Regions from separate parts of the Comamonas odontotermitis genome, predicted to be linked through region 1. Evidence: predicted binding sites of a transcription regulator. Region 1 holds the regulator's gene; each other region holds the start of a gene.
The links. Region 1 encodes FNR, which switches genes on or off when oxygen is low (the NO sensors DNR and NnrR bind a similar motif). Its sites were predicted from a motif close to TTGATNNNNATCAA; they were not measured.

Region 1 (4,961 bases):
GGCGATGACCGCAGCGGCACCTTGCTGGAGCGTGCTGTGCACTGTGCCGATACGCATGAGCCTGCCGTCAGGCAAGTCGACGACATGGCCGCCATTCTGTACACCAGTGGCACCACCGGCCGCAGCAAGGGGGCCATGCTGAGCCACGGCAACCTGCTGAGCAATGCAGTGATGCTGAAGGACTACTGGGGCTGGAAGGAGGGTGACGTGCTGATCCATGCACTGCCGATCTTCCATGTGCACGGCCTGTTCGTCGCCATCCATGCGGCTCTGCTCAATGGCAGCAAGATGATCTGGTTCTCCAAGTTCGAGCCCAAGGCCGTGATCGCTGCGATGGAGCGCGCTACCGTCTTCATGGGTGTTCCCACCCTGTATGTACGCATGCTGGCCGAGCCCACGCTCACGAGGGCCGCCACCCGGAACATGCGCCTCTTCATTTCCGGCTCCGCGCCGCTCCTGATCGAGACCTTCCGCGAATGGCAGGAGCGCACCGGCCACACCATCCTGGAGCGCTACGGCATGAGCGAAACCATCATGCTTGTCTCCAACCCCTACCGTGCCGACAGCCGCTACGACGGGCAGGACGAGCGCCGGGGCGGCACCGTCGGCTTTCCACTGCCGGGTGTGGGCGTGCGCGTGCAGGGCGATGATGGTCAGCCGCTACCGGCTGGCGAGATCGGCAACATCCAGGTACAAGGCCCCAATGTGTTCAGTGGCTATTGGCGCATGCCGGAGAAGACCGCCGAAGAGTTCACGAAGGATGCCTGGTTCAAGACCGGTGATGTCGGCAAGGTGGACGCGCGCGGCTACGTGACGATTGTGGGCCGCAGCAAGGATTTGATCATCTCGGGCGGCTACAACGTCTACCCTGCAGAGATCGAAGGCTTCATCAACGAACTGCCCGGCGTGGCCGAAAGTGCCCTGGTTGGCGTACCGCACCCTGACTTTGGCGAAGTGGGGGTTGCCGTGGTCATTGCCAAGCCAGGCCAGGCCGCAGATGCCGAAGGCATCATTGCGACGCTGAAAAAACAGCTGGCCAATTTCAAGATTCCCAAGCGCTGCTTTGTGGTGAACGAGTTGCCGCGCAACACCATGGGCAAGGTGCAAAAGAATCTGCTGCGGGCGCAATACCAGGACCTGTTCAAGGGTTGAAGCTCTTGGCGCCTTCAAGCCAATCCATGAACCAGGGGGGCTGGAGGCCGTAAAGCAAAAGAGAAGGCCAAAAGCCTTCTCTTTTTATAAGCGGCGGGCACTCAAACCTGCCGTTCGCTCTGCTACTGAAAACAAGGTGGCTGTCCTTGGCCCGCATGCGCTGCAGGCCGGATTTGCCAGAAACTCACCGCAGTACCAGCACCGGAATCGTGGCATGCGTCAACACATGCTGGGTCTCGCTGCCCAGCAGCAGGCGCTTGATGCCGCGATAGCCATGCGAGGCCATGACGATCAGGTCACAGTGTTCCTTTTCCGCGGTCTTGAGCAGCGATTCGGCCACCAGATCGGATTGCAGAACAATGCCCTTTACCGGCACGCCCACTGCAGTTCCCTGGGCAACGACCTTGTCGACCACGACCTGGGCAGCGTCCAGCCAGCCTTGCTGGATACGTTCCACCTCCTTGAGGTCGATGACCGCGCTGCCTTCAAAGTAACTGCGGGGGTAGTTGGGCGAGATATTGACCACAGTGATCTGGGTCTGTCCCAGCTTGGCCAGAGCAAGCGCATGCTGCACTGCTTTTTCGGACAGCTCGGATCCATCGGTGGCGAGCAGGATATGGTTGTACATCTTCAGCTCCTTTCGAGGGTGCAGCCGGGGCGGCTGCATGTTTGTACCTTAACCCATTGGCGCAAAGGCTGCCTTGCGCTGTGTCAGAGCAGACAATGGCAGCATATGTTTGCCGGGAGCACGGCAGGCCCGCTCAGACCGTGCATTGCTGGCTGTTAATCAGGGCCTGCAGCTTGTCGGTATCCAGGATGCGTACATGGCGCTGCTTGACTTCGATGATGCCGTCTTCCGCGAACTTGGAGAAGGTGCGGCTCACGGTCTCCAGCTTCAGGCCCAGATAGCTGCCGATTTCTTCCCGCGTCATGCGCAGTATCAGCTCGGACTGCGAGAAGCCCCGCGCGTGCAGGCGCTGCACCAGATTGAGCACGAATGCGGCCAGGCGTTCCTCGGCGCGCATGCTGCCCAGCAGCAGCATCACACCGTGCTCGCGCACGATTTCGCGGCTCATCACCTTGTGAACGTGGTGCTGCAAGGCATTCACTTCGCGCGACAGCTCTTCCAGCTTGGAATAGGGCATCACGCAGACTTCCGCATCTTCCAGCGCAATGGCATCACAGGAATGCTGGTCGTTGACGATGCCGTCCAGGCCAATGATTTCGCCTGCCATCTGAAAACCGGTGACCTGATCGCGTCCATCTTCGGTGGCCACGCTGGTCTTGAAAAAACCGGTGCGAATCGCGTACAGCGATGTGAACGCCTCGCCGTTGCGAAACAGCGCTCCCCCGCGCTTGATTCTGCGGCGCGTGGCCACGATCTCATCGATGCGATCCATCTGGTCGGGCGACAGACCCACGGGCATGCACAGCTCTCGCAGGTTGCAGTTGGAGCAGACCACTTTGATTGTGTTGGCTGTCATGAGTCAATATCCGTTCACAAAAAGATCGCGCGGGGGCGGAGGTTCCTTGAATGCTTCCATTGTCTACGCAGACAAAAAAATACTCTTGATGTAAGTCAAGGACGTGGCCGGCCGGTTGCGGCACATTGGGGCATCCGTACGGAATTGAGACCATGATTTCCCTGACCCCCGATTTGTTGCGCCGGTTTGATGTACCCGGCCCCCGTTACACTTCGTATCCTACCGCAGACCGATTTGTTGAAGCCTTTGGTGCGAATGGCTACAAGCAGGCGCTGGAGCAGCGGCGAACGGGGCTGGGTACCCGCCTGGCACCCTTGTCGCTGTATGTGCACATTCCGTTCTGCGAATCACTGTGCTACTACTGCGCCTGCAACAAGATCATCACCAAGCATCCCGAACGCGCCGACGAATACCTGGATTATCTGGAGCGTGAACTGGATCTGCAACTGGCCCACTGCCCGGCCCGCCAGACCGTGAGCCAGCTGCACCTCGGCGGCGGATCGCCCACCTTCCTCTCCGACGATGGGCTCTCACGCCTGATGGACATGTTCAAAAGCCGGTTCCAGCTGCAGCCGGGGGGTGAATACTCGATCGAGGTCGATCCACGGACCGTGAGCGGGGAGCGCCTCGCACACCTGTTTCGACTGGGCTTCAATCGCCTGAGTTTCGGCGTGCAGGATTTTGACCCGCAAGTGCAAAAGGCAGTGCACCGCGAGCAGCCCTCGGAGCAGGTTTTTTCCCTGATGGCCCAGGCGCGGTTGATTGGCTTTGAATCCATCAATATTGACCTGATCTACGGCCTGCCTCACCAGACGCCGGTCAGTTTTGCACGCACGATGGAACTGGTGAGCCAACTGCGGCCCGATCGTATTGCGCTGTATGCCTATGCGCATCTGCCTGAACGTTTCAAGCCCCAACGCCGCATTGTCGTGCAGGATCTTCCCAAGCCCGTTGACAAGCTGACCATGCTGGCCCAGGCGCTGGAAGCCCTGCAGGCGGGCGGATACGTCTATGTAGGTATGGACCACTTCGCGCTGCCTGATGATGCACTGGCCGTGGCCAAGCGCCAAGGGCGCCTGCACCGCAATTTTCAAGGCTACAGCACGCAGCCCGATTGCGATCTGCTGGCGCTGGGTGTCTCGGCCATTGGCAAGATCGGCGCTACCTACAGCCAGAATGCCAAGACGCTGGAGGAGTACTACGACCTGATCGACCAGGGGCAGATTCCTGTGGTGCGAGGCCTGGCACTCTCGCGCGATGACATGCTGCGCCGCTCTGTGATCATGGGCCTGATGTGCCAGGGCAGCCTGGTGATCGAATCGGTGGAGCAGGCCTGGCTGATCGATTTTCGCCAGTACTTTGCCGCCGAGCTGGAGCAACTGCGCAGCATGCAGGAGCAGGGGCTGGTTCAGATCACTGGCGATGCCGTGTCCGTGACCGAGCTGGGCTGGTACTTTGTGCGTGGCGTGGCCATGGTGTTTGACAAGCACCTGCAGGCGGATCGCACGCGGGCCCGGTTCTCGAAAATCATCTAGGAGCCTGCCTGAGGCTCAACGCGTTACCAGGCCCTCAGGCTCTTGTAGAGCATGTAGACCGCCAGGCACAGCAGAATGCCGCCAAATATCTTCTTGAGCTGGGCCACTGGCAGCCGGTGCGCTGCCCTGGCGCCCAGTGGCGCGGTCAGCACGCTGCATATGGATACCGCAAGCAGGCCGGGCAGCCAGATATAACCCAGCGAGTGGGGCGGCAGGCCTTGTACATGCAGCCCCGCCACCATGAAGCCCAGCACATTGGTCACGGCGATCGGGAAGCCCAGCGCTGCGCTGGTGGCCACTGCGTTGTGGATGGGCACATTGCACCAGGTCATGAACGGCACGCTGATGAAGGCCCCGCCTGCACCAACCAGCCCCGAGAGGCAACCGATCACGCCGCCGGCTGCCAGTTGGCCACCTGTGCCCGGCATGGTGCGCGTGGCTGCGGTTTGGGATTTGCGAAACATGCGCAGTGCCGAGTAGCCGACAAACAGCCCGAAGAACAGGCCCAGATACTGGCCTTTGAGCAGCGAAAAGATGCCCAGGCTCGCGACCAGTCCGCCCAGCACGATGCCGGGCGCAAGGCGCCGGGCGATGTCCCAGCGCACGGCGCCGCGCTGGTGGTGGGCGCGCACGCTGGAGATGGAGGTGAACATGATGGTTGCCATCGACGTGGCAATCGCCATCTTGATGGCCAGTTCCGGGGCAACGGCCTGGGTGCCCAGGATGTAGGTCATGAAAGGCACCAGCACCATGCCCCCGCCGATGCCAAGCAGGCCCGCCAGAAAGCCGG
Region 2 (4,961 bases), 700 kb from region 1:
ATCTCGGTGGGCCGCATTCCCCTGGTGCCTGCGGCCGTACTGTTTGATGTGCTGGTGGGCGATATGCGCGTGCGCCCCGACGCCGCCGCCGGCTATGCCGCATGCAAGGCGGCCAGCCGCGCCATGCCTACGCAAGGCAATGTGGGCGCCGGTGCGGGCGCTGCCGTAGGCAAGATCTTTGGCATCGACCGCGCCATGAAAGGCGGCATTGGCACGGCTTCTGTCACTGTCGACGGCGTGACCGTGGGCGCCATCATTGCCTGCAACGCACTGGGCGATGTGATCCACCCCGACACCGCCCAGGTGGTAGCGGGCGCGCGTACCGCAGATGGCAGGCAACTCATGGATACGCGCCGCGCCCTGCTGCGTGGCGAGCCGCCCAGGCCGTTGTTGGCGGGCACCAACACCACCATTGGCGCGGTGGCAACAGACGCCACCATCACCAAGGCCCAGGCGAGCCGCCTGGCCACCGTCGCACACGATGGCCTGGCGCGCGCCATCAACCCGGTGCACACCATGTCGGACGGCGACACGCTTTTCTGCCTGGGCACGGGTGCCACCGGCCGCAGCCCTGGCATGATGGTGCTGGCCACCATGGCCGCCGAAGCCGTGGCCCAGGCCACCTTGCAGGCTGTGCTGCACGCGCGCAGCTTACATCTGGATGCCGGAGAAAACCACAAAGCGCTGCACTTGCCCAGCGCCGCTGATTTACAGTAAGCGGTCTTCCAATACCGCTGCATGCGCAGCACCCGAACACCATGGGTGACCGATCCACCACGATGCGCCACAAGGCCTACCAACTGCGCCAGACGTTGATCACGCTGGTGCTCAATATCCGCGATGCAGTGGTGTCCGGCGGGCCCTTGGTGATCATTGCGGTGGCGCTGATCGTGGCGGCCTACTGGTGGCTCAAGCCCAATCCGCCGTCGCAAGTGACGCTCGCCACCGGCCCGGCGCAAAGCGCCTATGCCAGTTTTGGCGACCAATACCGTTCGGCACTTGCCAGCAACAAGATCATGGTGAATCTGGAGGCCAGCGAAGGCTCGTTCAGCAACCTCCAACTGCTGCGCGAAGGCAAGGCAGACCTCGCCTTTGTGCAAGGCGGAACGGCCAGCCTGACCGATGAAGACCTGGAAAGCCTCACCTCGCTGGGCGCGCTCTTTCTTGAGCCGGTCTGGCTGTTCTACCGCACCGATGCGGCGCAGCGCCTCAACAAGCGCCCGCAGTTGACCAGCATGACCCAGCTGGCCGGCTGGAAGGTGAATGTCGGCACGGCTGGCAGCGGCGTGCCCACCCTGTTCAACCAGCTGCTCGAGGCCAACCACCTCAGCCCCAGGCAGCTGACGCTGTCGCAATTGACGGAAACACCGGCCACGGTCGATTTTCTGGCGGGCAAGCTCGATGCCATGGTCTTCGTCTCCGCGCCCGAATCCCTGATGGTGCAGATGCTGCTGCAAACGCCCGGGGTGCAGTTGATGGATTTTCCGCAGAACGAGGCCTATGGCCGCAAGTTCAGGTTCTTGACGCCGGTCACGCTGCCGCGCGGCATCGTGGATCTGGCAGCGAACGTGCCGCCGCGCAATGTGCACCTCCTGGCATCCACCACCTCGCTTCTGGCGCGCGACGATACCCACCCCGCCATCAAGCAGCTGTTTGCCCAGGCGTCGCAGAACATCCACAGCAATGCAGGTTGGTTCAACCGGACGCGTGATTTTCCCAATACCAAGAGCAGCGAGTTGCCGGTGGCGCAAGAAGGCGTGCGGGCCATCAACGAGCCCTCTCCCTGGCTGCAGCGCTATCTGCCTTTCTGGCTGGCCAACCTGGTGGAGCGCATGTGGCTGGTGATGGGTGTTCTGCTGGCCTTCATGCTGCCGCTGTCACGCATCGTTCCGCCGCTCTACCAGTTCCGCGTGCGTTCGCGGGTGTTCAAGTGGTATGGACGGCTGCGCGCCGTCGAGCATGAAATGGAGCAGCCCGACCCTGACCGCGCCGGTATCCGGGCCGAGCTGGAGGAACTCGGCCGCAAGGTCGAGAAAATCACCGTTCCGCTCTCCTACGCCGACGAGCTGTACGCGCTGCGCAGCCATATCCATTGGGTGCTGCAGAAGCTGGACATGCAAAGCCGGGAGCCCGCACAAACCACACAGGGCCCAGCCAATGGGCCAGACCACTCTCCCGCCATCTGACCCTGCTGCGCCAGGCCCAGGCGCAGAGCAGCCTCCCGGTCCGACATTGCTCGCCCATTCGTAACGGTTGACGGATAACGGGCGACAACACCCGCGCCCCGATAGCCTCGGGACAAACCTTGCATTTCTTGACTTACAGCAAGGTCTCGCCACGCCCAACGCACCAGAATGCGGGTAAACCTTGACGTCAGGCAATGTGTTGCCGCGCGCATGAATGGTAGTGCGGTGCCGCACGAAATCAGCTTTATCCGTCTGGAATGTCTTTCTCAAGCCGGCTCAACTGCTAATTTTGATAGCAAAAAACCGCGTGCATTGCGCACGGCTTGGCGCAACAATGCGCCAAGGGATTGACTGTCATCAAGATTCGAGCCTAAGCCCTTGGCATAGGTCAAGTGTTATTTGTATTTACAATACTTTCACTAATTCTTGAAAATTAGAAATTCTATAAATATTCACAATGGCCTCCGACCCGCCCACCTCTTTCACCGCCCCAGCGACAGGTGCGGTGCAGCGCCCCTCCAGAGGCGGAGCGTGGCTGCAAGTGGTAGCGGCATTGCTGTGGCTGCCGCAGGCAGCGGTCATTGCCTGGAGCATTGGTGCCCTGCAACAGGGTTCGGCCTGGAATGAGGTTTGGAAGGCGATGGCCTGCTTCCTGGCCATCGGCCTGGTGCGTGCGCTGGTCGATGCTGCCGGCCTTCGCCTCGCCTTCACAGCAGCACGGCGCTATACGCAGCAGTTGCGCCAGCAGGCGCTGCAAACGCTGGCATGGCGTGCGCCCACCGACAGCCAACGCCCTTCCCCCGGCCTGGCTGCGAGCGTGCTGAACGAGCAGGCCGACCAGATCACGCCTTATTTTGCGCGCTACACCACGGCCCGCAGCAAGGTCGTGGTGGTGCCCTTGGTGATCCTTGCATGCGTGGCCTGGTTTTCATGGGTGTCGGCGCTGGTGCTTCTGGTGGCCGCACCACTGATTCCCATCTTCATGGCCCTGGTGGGCTGGCGTGCTGAGGCCGCCAGCCAGAAGCACTTGCAGGAAATGGGCAACCTCAACCAGTTTCTGCTGGACCGCCTGCAGGGCCTCGCCAGCATCCGCGGTCTGGGCGCCGTTCCTTCGGTAGCCAGCCAGCTTGCCGCCACGGCCGAGCGCCTGCGCAGCAACACCATGGCTGTCCTGAAGATTGCATTCCTGTCATCGGCAGTGCTGGAGTTGTTTTCTGCGCTGGGCGTGGCCCTGGTTGCCGTGTACGTGGGGTTCCACCTGCTGGGCCAGTTGCCGTTTGGCAGTTGGGGCGGTCAGCTCAGCCTGGCCCAGGCCATGTTTGTGCTGCTGCTCGCACCAGCCTTCTTCGAGCCGCTGCGCGAGCTGTCAGCCGTCTGGCATGACAAGGCTGCCGGCCTTGCCGCAGAGCAGGCACTGCAGGCGCTGCAAGAGCCCGGGCCCCGGTTGGTGGGAGCCAGTCACCACGACGCAGCTGCCCCAGAGGTGGATTCGAACCCAAACACCCCACACGGCCTGCACATTGCACTGCATGGCGTGGGCTTTTGCTACACCGAAGGGGGTGCGCAGGTGGTGAATGGCTTCAACGCCGACATCCAGCCTGGTGAAAAGGTGGCGCTCTGGGGCGAAAGCGGCAGTGGCAAATCAACCGTGATGGCATTGATTGCCGGGCTGGCAGAACCATCGCAAGGCTGCATCCATATCGGAGGCCTGCCCCTAGACAGCGCCAACGCTGCCGCGCTGCGCAGTCGCATGGCCTGGGTTGCCCAGAAACCGCATTTGTTTGCCACCAGCCTGCTTGGTAATATCAGCCTGGGCCGCAATCTGGATGACACCCTCTTGCGGCAAGCCGTGCACAGTGCCGCGCTGGGCGATGTGCTGGCCCAGCGCGGCAACGCCATCATCGGAGATGGCGGCCTGGGCCTCTCCGGTGGCGAAGCGTTGCGCCTGACCCTGGCCCGCGCCGCAGCCAATCCGGGCTGCCAACTGGTGCTGGCCGACGAGCCAACCGCCCATTTGGATGCCGAAACCGCGCAGTTTGTGCGCCAGGGTCTTTTGCAACTGGCTGCAGGCGGCGCCACCCTGGTGGTGGCCACACACGACCCGCTGCTGGCCGCCTGCATGGACCGGGTACTGCCCATTCAAAAGGACAGCGGCAGCACCCTCCCCTTCTGCGATGACGAAAAACGCAAGGAAGGAGCCACGGTATGACAAGCTGGAACGCCCTGCGCCCCATCGTCCAACTGTTTGTGCGCTCGGGCTACCGCCGCCAGTTGCTGACCGGCATGCTGCTGGCCGTTGCGACCGTGCTCGTGGGCATGGCGCTGCTGGGTCTGTCCGGCTGGTTTCTGACGGCCTGCTATGTAGCAGGCCTGTCCGCCGCAACCGCCCTGGTATTTGATGTGTTTGCACCGGGTGCCGGCGTGCGCCTGCTCTCGGTACTGCGCACCGCTGCCCGCTATGGCGAGCGCGTGACCACGCATGACGCCACCCTGCGCGTGCTGGCCCAGCTGCGGGTACAGCTCTTTTCGCGCTTTTCTGCCGCGGATGTAGCACTGCGCCTGCGCCAACGCCCCGCGCGCCTGCTCTACCGCCTGACCTCCGACATCGACGCGCTGGACGCCGTGTATCTGCGTCTCTTCACCCCCGCTGCAGCCCTGCTTGCCAGCACCGTTGCCACTGCACTTGCCTTGGGGCTGTTTCTGGATTGGCGCAGTGGCCTGCTGGTGGGTGCCCTGGTGCTGGCGGGCGGCATCGCCTGTATCGCCTGGTGCATG
Region 3 (4,961 bases), 1.3 Mb from region 1:
TTGCTGATGGGGCAGTTTGACGCGAGCCTGGCTTTGTTGCAGCGAGGCGATGCCACCCGTCCGCTGTCTGTGCCGCGCAATGAGGATTCTCGCGCGGCATTGAAGGTTGTACAGCAAAGCTGGCAGGAGCTTCGCAAGGAGTGGCAGCAGCCGCTTGCGGACGGCAATGCAGCACAGAATACTGTCATTGCGCGGCAGGCCGAGGACTTCGTTGGTGGCGTTGATCGCCTGGTGGGCACCATTGAGCAGCAACTTGCGCGCTGGACCACCCTGCTCAACGTAGCGCAGTTTGTAATGATGGCATTGGCCATCGCTGCGGCACTGGCGCTCATGTATTCTGCGCAACTGCTGGTGTTCGGTCCGCTTTCACGGCTGCAGGCCGCGTTGGCAAGCGTCGAGGCGGGCGATTTGTCGGCCCGGGTGGCTAGCGAAGGTGGCGATGAATTCGGTGCCGTGGCCCGGGGCTTCAACCGCATGGCAGTGCGGCTGCAGGATTTGTACTCCAGCCTGGAGCGCCGTGTGCAGCAGAAGACCGAACATTTGCAGACCGAGCGCGCACGGTTGGCGGCCCTGTACGAAGGCGCGGCTCTGGTCGCCCAGGCTGATTCATTGCAGGCGCTGGCCCAGGGCTTTGCAGCCCAGACGCGCAAGATCGTGCAAGCCGATGCCGTGGCAGTGCGCTGGTCGGATGAAGACAATCGTCGCTATGTGCTGCTCGCCTCGGAGGGATTGCCCGACGAAATGGTCGATGCCGAACACTGTGTCCCCACGGGAGACTGTTTCTGTGGCCAACCCAAGGCCCAGGCGGAGACGCAACTGGTGGTGCTGCAGGACTGGCGCGGAGGCGCTTCCTCGCGGGCAGGCCGGGTGGATGCCGGACAGTGCAGCCGGGCTGGATTTGCCTATGTGCTGAGTGTCCCCGTGCGGCTGCATGAACGCATGGTCGGCGAGGTTGACCTGTTCTTCCGCCATCCAACCGAGCTCGGTGCTGACGACCAGGCACTGCTGGATGCATTGGCAAGCCACCTGGCGGGTGGCATGGAGGGGTTGCGCGCCGATGCGCTTCAGCGAGAGGCTGCAGTTGCGGATGAGCGCGGTCTATTGGCGCGCGAGCTGCATGATTCCATTGCGCAGAGCCTGGCATTTCTGAAGATTCAGGCAGCATTGCTGCGCGACGAAATCGCTCGGGAGCCGCCGGATGGCGACCGTGTGCAAGCAACCTTGGCGGAATTGGATGCGGGCATACGCGAAAGCCTGTCTGATGTGCGCGAGTTGCTGGTGCATTTCCGTACCCGAACCAACGCAGAGGATATTGGACCCGCGCTGCGTACCACGTTGACCAAGTTCGAGCACCAGACGGGCCTGCCCGCACATCTGAGTATCGAGGGCGAAGGCATGGCGCTGCCGCCTGATGTGCAGGTGCAGGTGCTGCACGTGGTGCAGGAAGCGTTGTCCAATGTGCGCAAGCATGCGCAGGCACATGCCGTATGGGTAGATGTACAACAGGCGCCGCAGTGGGTGGTGGAAGTGCGCGACGATGGCCGAGGTATGGAGAATGCGTCGCCTGCGCTGGACGAGACGCATGTCGGCCTGCGCATCATGCGCGAGCGTGCTGCAAGCATCGGCGCAACACTGGAGATCACCTCCGTAGTGGGGGCGGGCACCTGCGTGGCGCTGACCTTGCCGCGCCTACTGCCCACAACCGAAACATTTGAAGCGGAAAGGAGCCTGCCATGAGCGCGGAGCAAACCCAGCGCACCCCGATTCGGTTGCTGGTGGTCGATGACCATCCGCTTTTCCGGCGAGGCGTCACAGCGCTTTTGGCGACCCAGCCGCAGCTGCAGGTGGTGGGCGAAGCTGCAGATGCTGGAGAGGCGCTGCGCCGTGCAGAGCAATTGCAGCCCGATGTGGTGCTGCTGGACCACCACATGCCCGGTGTCAGCGGCGTGGATCTGCTGCCCGGTTTGCGAGAGGCTGCACCATCGGCGCGGGTGCTGATGCTTACCGTCAGTGAGGATGCAGACACGCTGGCGCTGGCATTGCAGCGTGGAGCGCATGGCTACCTGCTCAAAACGGCGGACAGTGAGGTGCTGGTTGCGGCCATTGAGCGCGCGCTGCGCGGCCAATCCACGGTGAGCATGGAAATGACGGACAAGCTTGTGAGCGCATTGCAAGCCCAGCAGCCGCGGATGCCTGCACCGTCTGTGCCACCCGTTGTTGTCGGGCCGGTTGATCCGCTCGAGCAGTTGTCACCACGCGAGTTCGAGATTCTGCGCGAGATTGCGGCGGGGGCCAGCAACAAGGAAATTGCACGCAGCCTGGCAATTGCCGAAACTACGGTGAAGATTCATGTTCAGCACATTCTGCGCAAGCTGGGCCTTTCATCAAGGGTGCAGGCAGCAGTGCTGTTGACTGAGGGGCGTGGGCGCGCCAGTGGGTGATGGGGTGTACCGGCGCGCCGTGATGCCTTTGCCGTGAGAGGGGAACGTTACTTGGCCAGGGCGAGAGTGCCCTTCATGATTCCGGAATGGCCGGGGAACGAGCAGAACCAGGCATAGCTCTCGCCGCTTTTGAGTTTGGCTACGTCAAAGGTCACAGATGTGGATTCACCGCCGCCAATGACCTTGGTGTATGCGACCACGCGGCTGTCGCCAGGTTTCACATAGTCCTTGTCCGCTCCGGCGGAGATGCCATCGGTCGCTGCCGCTTGCAGGTCGGCAGCCTTGCTCAGCACCCAGTTATGCCCCATGGCAGTCTTGGGCAGTTTGCCCGTGTGCTTGAGGTTCACGGTGAACTGCTTGCAGCTGGCAGGTACGGCAATGCTGGACTTGTTGAACTGCATGGCGTCGTTGGCTTCGATGGCGATATCGCAGCCAGCGGCAGCCATGGCCGGTGCAGCGATCAGGGTACCGAGCAGCAGGGCAAGTTTGGTTCGAGCTTTCATCATTTTCTCCGAGGTTGAAAAACAAGCTGAGAAGCAGTTTGCCAAGCTGCAGATGAAAGGGATTCGATGTGGATCAAAGCCGCGCGCCTTCGGCCCGCAGAGCGCCCGCCGTACCGGGTTTCGCAGGCAATGGCCGTTGTACAAAAGCTGAAACAGGCGCCCCTCGGCAAGCTCCAGCCATGTCGGCCTTGGATTGCGTGGGGCGCCGTGGCCTGAGCGGCGCGCGTCAGGCGAAGGTGTTCACACCCTTGGCGTGCATGCGCTGCTGAAGCTCGTCAAATTGTCCCGCCCAGAAGCATTCGGCGAAATCGGCCATGTCGCCAACAGCATGCAGTTCGGTGCTCAGGCCGACCATTTTCTTCTTGAACAGGCCTGCCTTGATCCGCTGAAAGAACATCAGCTGGTAGTAATCCACATCATCGTGGCAAATGCGGCTCACGCTCAAGGTGGCGCTGTTTTTGGTGTGTTGCAGCACGTAGGCGGGAAGAGGTGCCTCCTGCGTCTCCAGCCAGCGGCCCATGATGGTCGTCCAGTCCGTGGCCTCCAGAACTTCAAGGAATGCCTGCACGGTCGGTGCGGACTGCGGTTGATCGTCATGGGCGCCGATCTTGATGCTGGTGTATGCGTACACGTCGAGGGTCCTGGTTCTGTCTGATCTTCGGTGGACGAACTTGTACCATGGATCGACAATTTCTAATATGGTTAGTTATTGAGGGAGGCGCACTGGCTGCCGATCAAACAGGACGGTGGCGTCTGAGCAGCAACGCCAGCGTCTGCCACGCCGCAGGTTGTTCTGCCATGGCTACCGAGATCCGCAGCAGGGTCGAGGGTGCCTGGCGTGGTGAGAACAGCACGCCTGGCGCCAGCAGCAGCCCGTACTCTGCCGCCTGGCGGGCCAGCAGCTCGGAATCCATGCCGCAGTCCACCCAGGCAAAGGTTCCTGCCACGGGCTCGTGCACGGCCTGGCAGCCCAGTGCTTCCAGCTGGCGCAGGCAGCGGTGGCGCGCCTTGTCCACGCGCTCGCGCAGCCGGTCTACATGCTTGCGGTAGCTGCCATCGGCCAGGATGCGGTGCACGATCTGCTCGCTGGGCAGGGCCGATGTCAGGCCGCCCAGTAGTTTCAGGTCGGTGAGGCGGTGGATGAATTCGGGGCGCGCTGCCACATAGCCCACGCGCAGCCCGCCCGAGAGGGTCTTGGAGTAGCCGCCGACCAGCAGCACGCGCTGCAACCGGTCCATGGCGGCCAGGCGCAGCGGCATGTTGCCCAGGTACTCGGAGTAGGTGTCGTCCTCCACCAGCAGGAAATCGTGCCGCTCGGCGATGCGCAGCACTTCGTGTGCCACGCCGGCCGACAGGCTCAGGCCGGTAGGGTTGTGCACGGCGGTGTTCAGGATGAAGAGCTTGGGCCGGTGCTGTTCTGCCAGGGCTTGCAGTGCCTGCACGTCAGGGCCGCCCGGCAGACGCGGTACGCCCACGACATTGACGCCCATGGTGTTGAGGCGGCCGAAGATCAGGAACCAGCCCGGGTCCTCGACCAGCACCGTGTCACCGGGTTGCAGAAAGCCGCGCACGATCAGATCGAGCCCATGGGTGACGCCGCTCACCGTCATCAGGTGCGTCTCGGGGTGGGCTGGTACCTCCTGCGCCTGCAGGGTGGATGCGATCTGCCGGCGCAGCGGTGCAAAACCCTGGGGTAGGCCATAGCCCAGCAGGCCCAGCTCCGCACGCGCGCCCTGCTTGAGGATGGCGCGCATCGCACCGCTGATCAAGCCCTCGTCCATCCAGCTGGCGGGCAGGCAGCCCGCGCTGCCGGTGTGGCCAGAGCCATCAGCATCCTCGCGGAAGATGCCGCGCAGCAGGTAGGTGGTGTCGAAGGCCACACCCTGAGCCAGCGCAGCTGCAGGTGCAGGCGGGGTGGCTGACACCGCGCGCCGGGCGCAGACGAAAAAGCCCGCACCACGGCGCGACTGCACCAGGCCCTGGGCGGCCAGCCGGTCGTAGGCCTGCACCACGGTGT

Region 2: the regulator FNR is predicted to act here: its motif matches at 2,534-2,547, upstream of cydD (thiol reductant ABC exporter subunit CydD).
Region 3: the regulator FNR is predicted to act here: its motif matches at 3,008-3,021, upstream of azu (azurin).

Annotation. Positions count from the first base shown of each region.
Region 1 covers NZ_CP083451.1:3,365,915-3,370,875, reverse strand. The annotation lists gene LAD35_RS15560 (malonate--CoA ligase) at 1-1,152, shown strand, start outside; gene LAD35_RS15555 (universal stress protein) at 1,337-1,780, opposite strand; gene fnr (fumarate/nitrate reduction transcriptional regulator Fnr) at 1,914-2,636, opposite strand; gene hemN (oxygen-independent coproporphyrinogen III oxidase) at 2,789-4,171, shown strand; gene LAD35_RS15540 (sulfite exporter TauE/SafE family protein) at 4,195-4,961, opposite strand, start outside.
Region 2 covers NZ_CP083451.1:2,666,269-2,671,229, forward strand. The annotation lists gene LAD35_RS12425 (P1 family peptidase) at 1-717, shown strand, start outside; gene LAD35_RS12430 (TAXI family TRAP transporter solute-binding subunit) at 759-2,186, shown strand; gene cydD (thiol reductant ABC exporter subunit CydD) at 2,644-4,395, shown strand; gene LAD35_RS12440 (amino acid ABC transporter ATP-binding/permease protein) at 4,392-4,961, shown strand, end outside.
Region 3 covers NZ_CP083451.1:267,912-272,872, forward strand. The annotation lists gene LAD35_RS01175 (type IV pili methyl-accepting chemotaxis transducer N-terminal domain-containing protein) at 1-1,737, shown strand, start outside; gene LAD35_RS01180 (response regulator) at 1,734-2,441, shown strand; gene azu (azurin) at 2,489-2,944, opposite strand; gene LAD35_RS01190 (hypothetical protein) at 3,171-3,575, opposite strand; gene LAD35_RS01195 (aminotransferase-like domain-containing protein) at 3,679-4,961, opposite strand, start outside.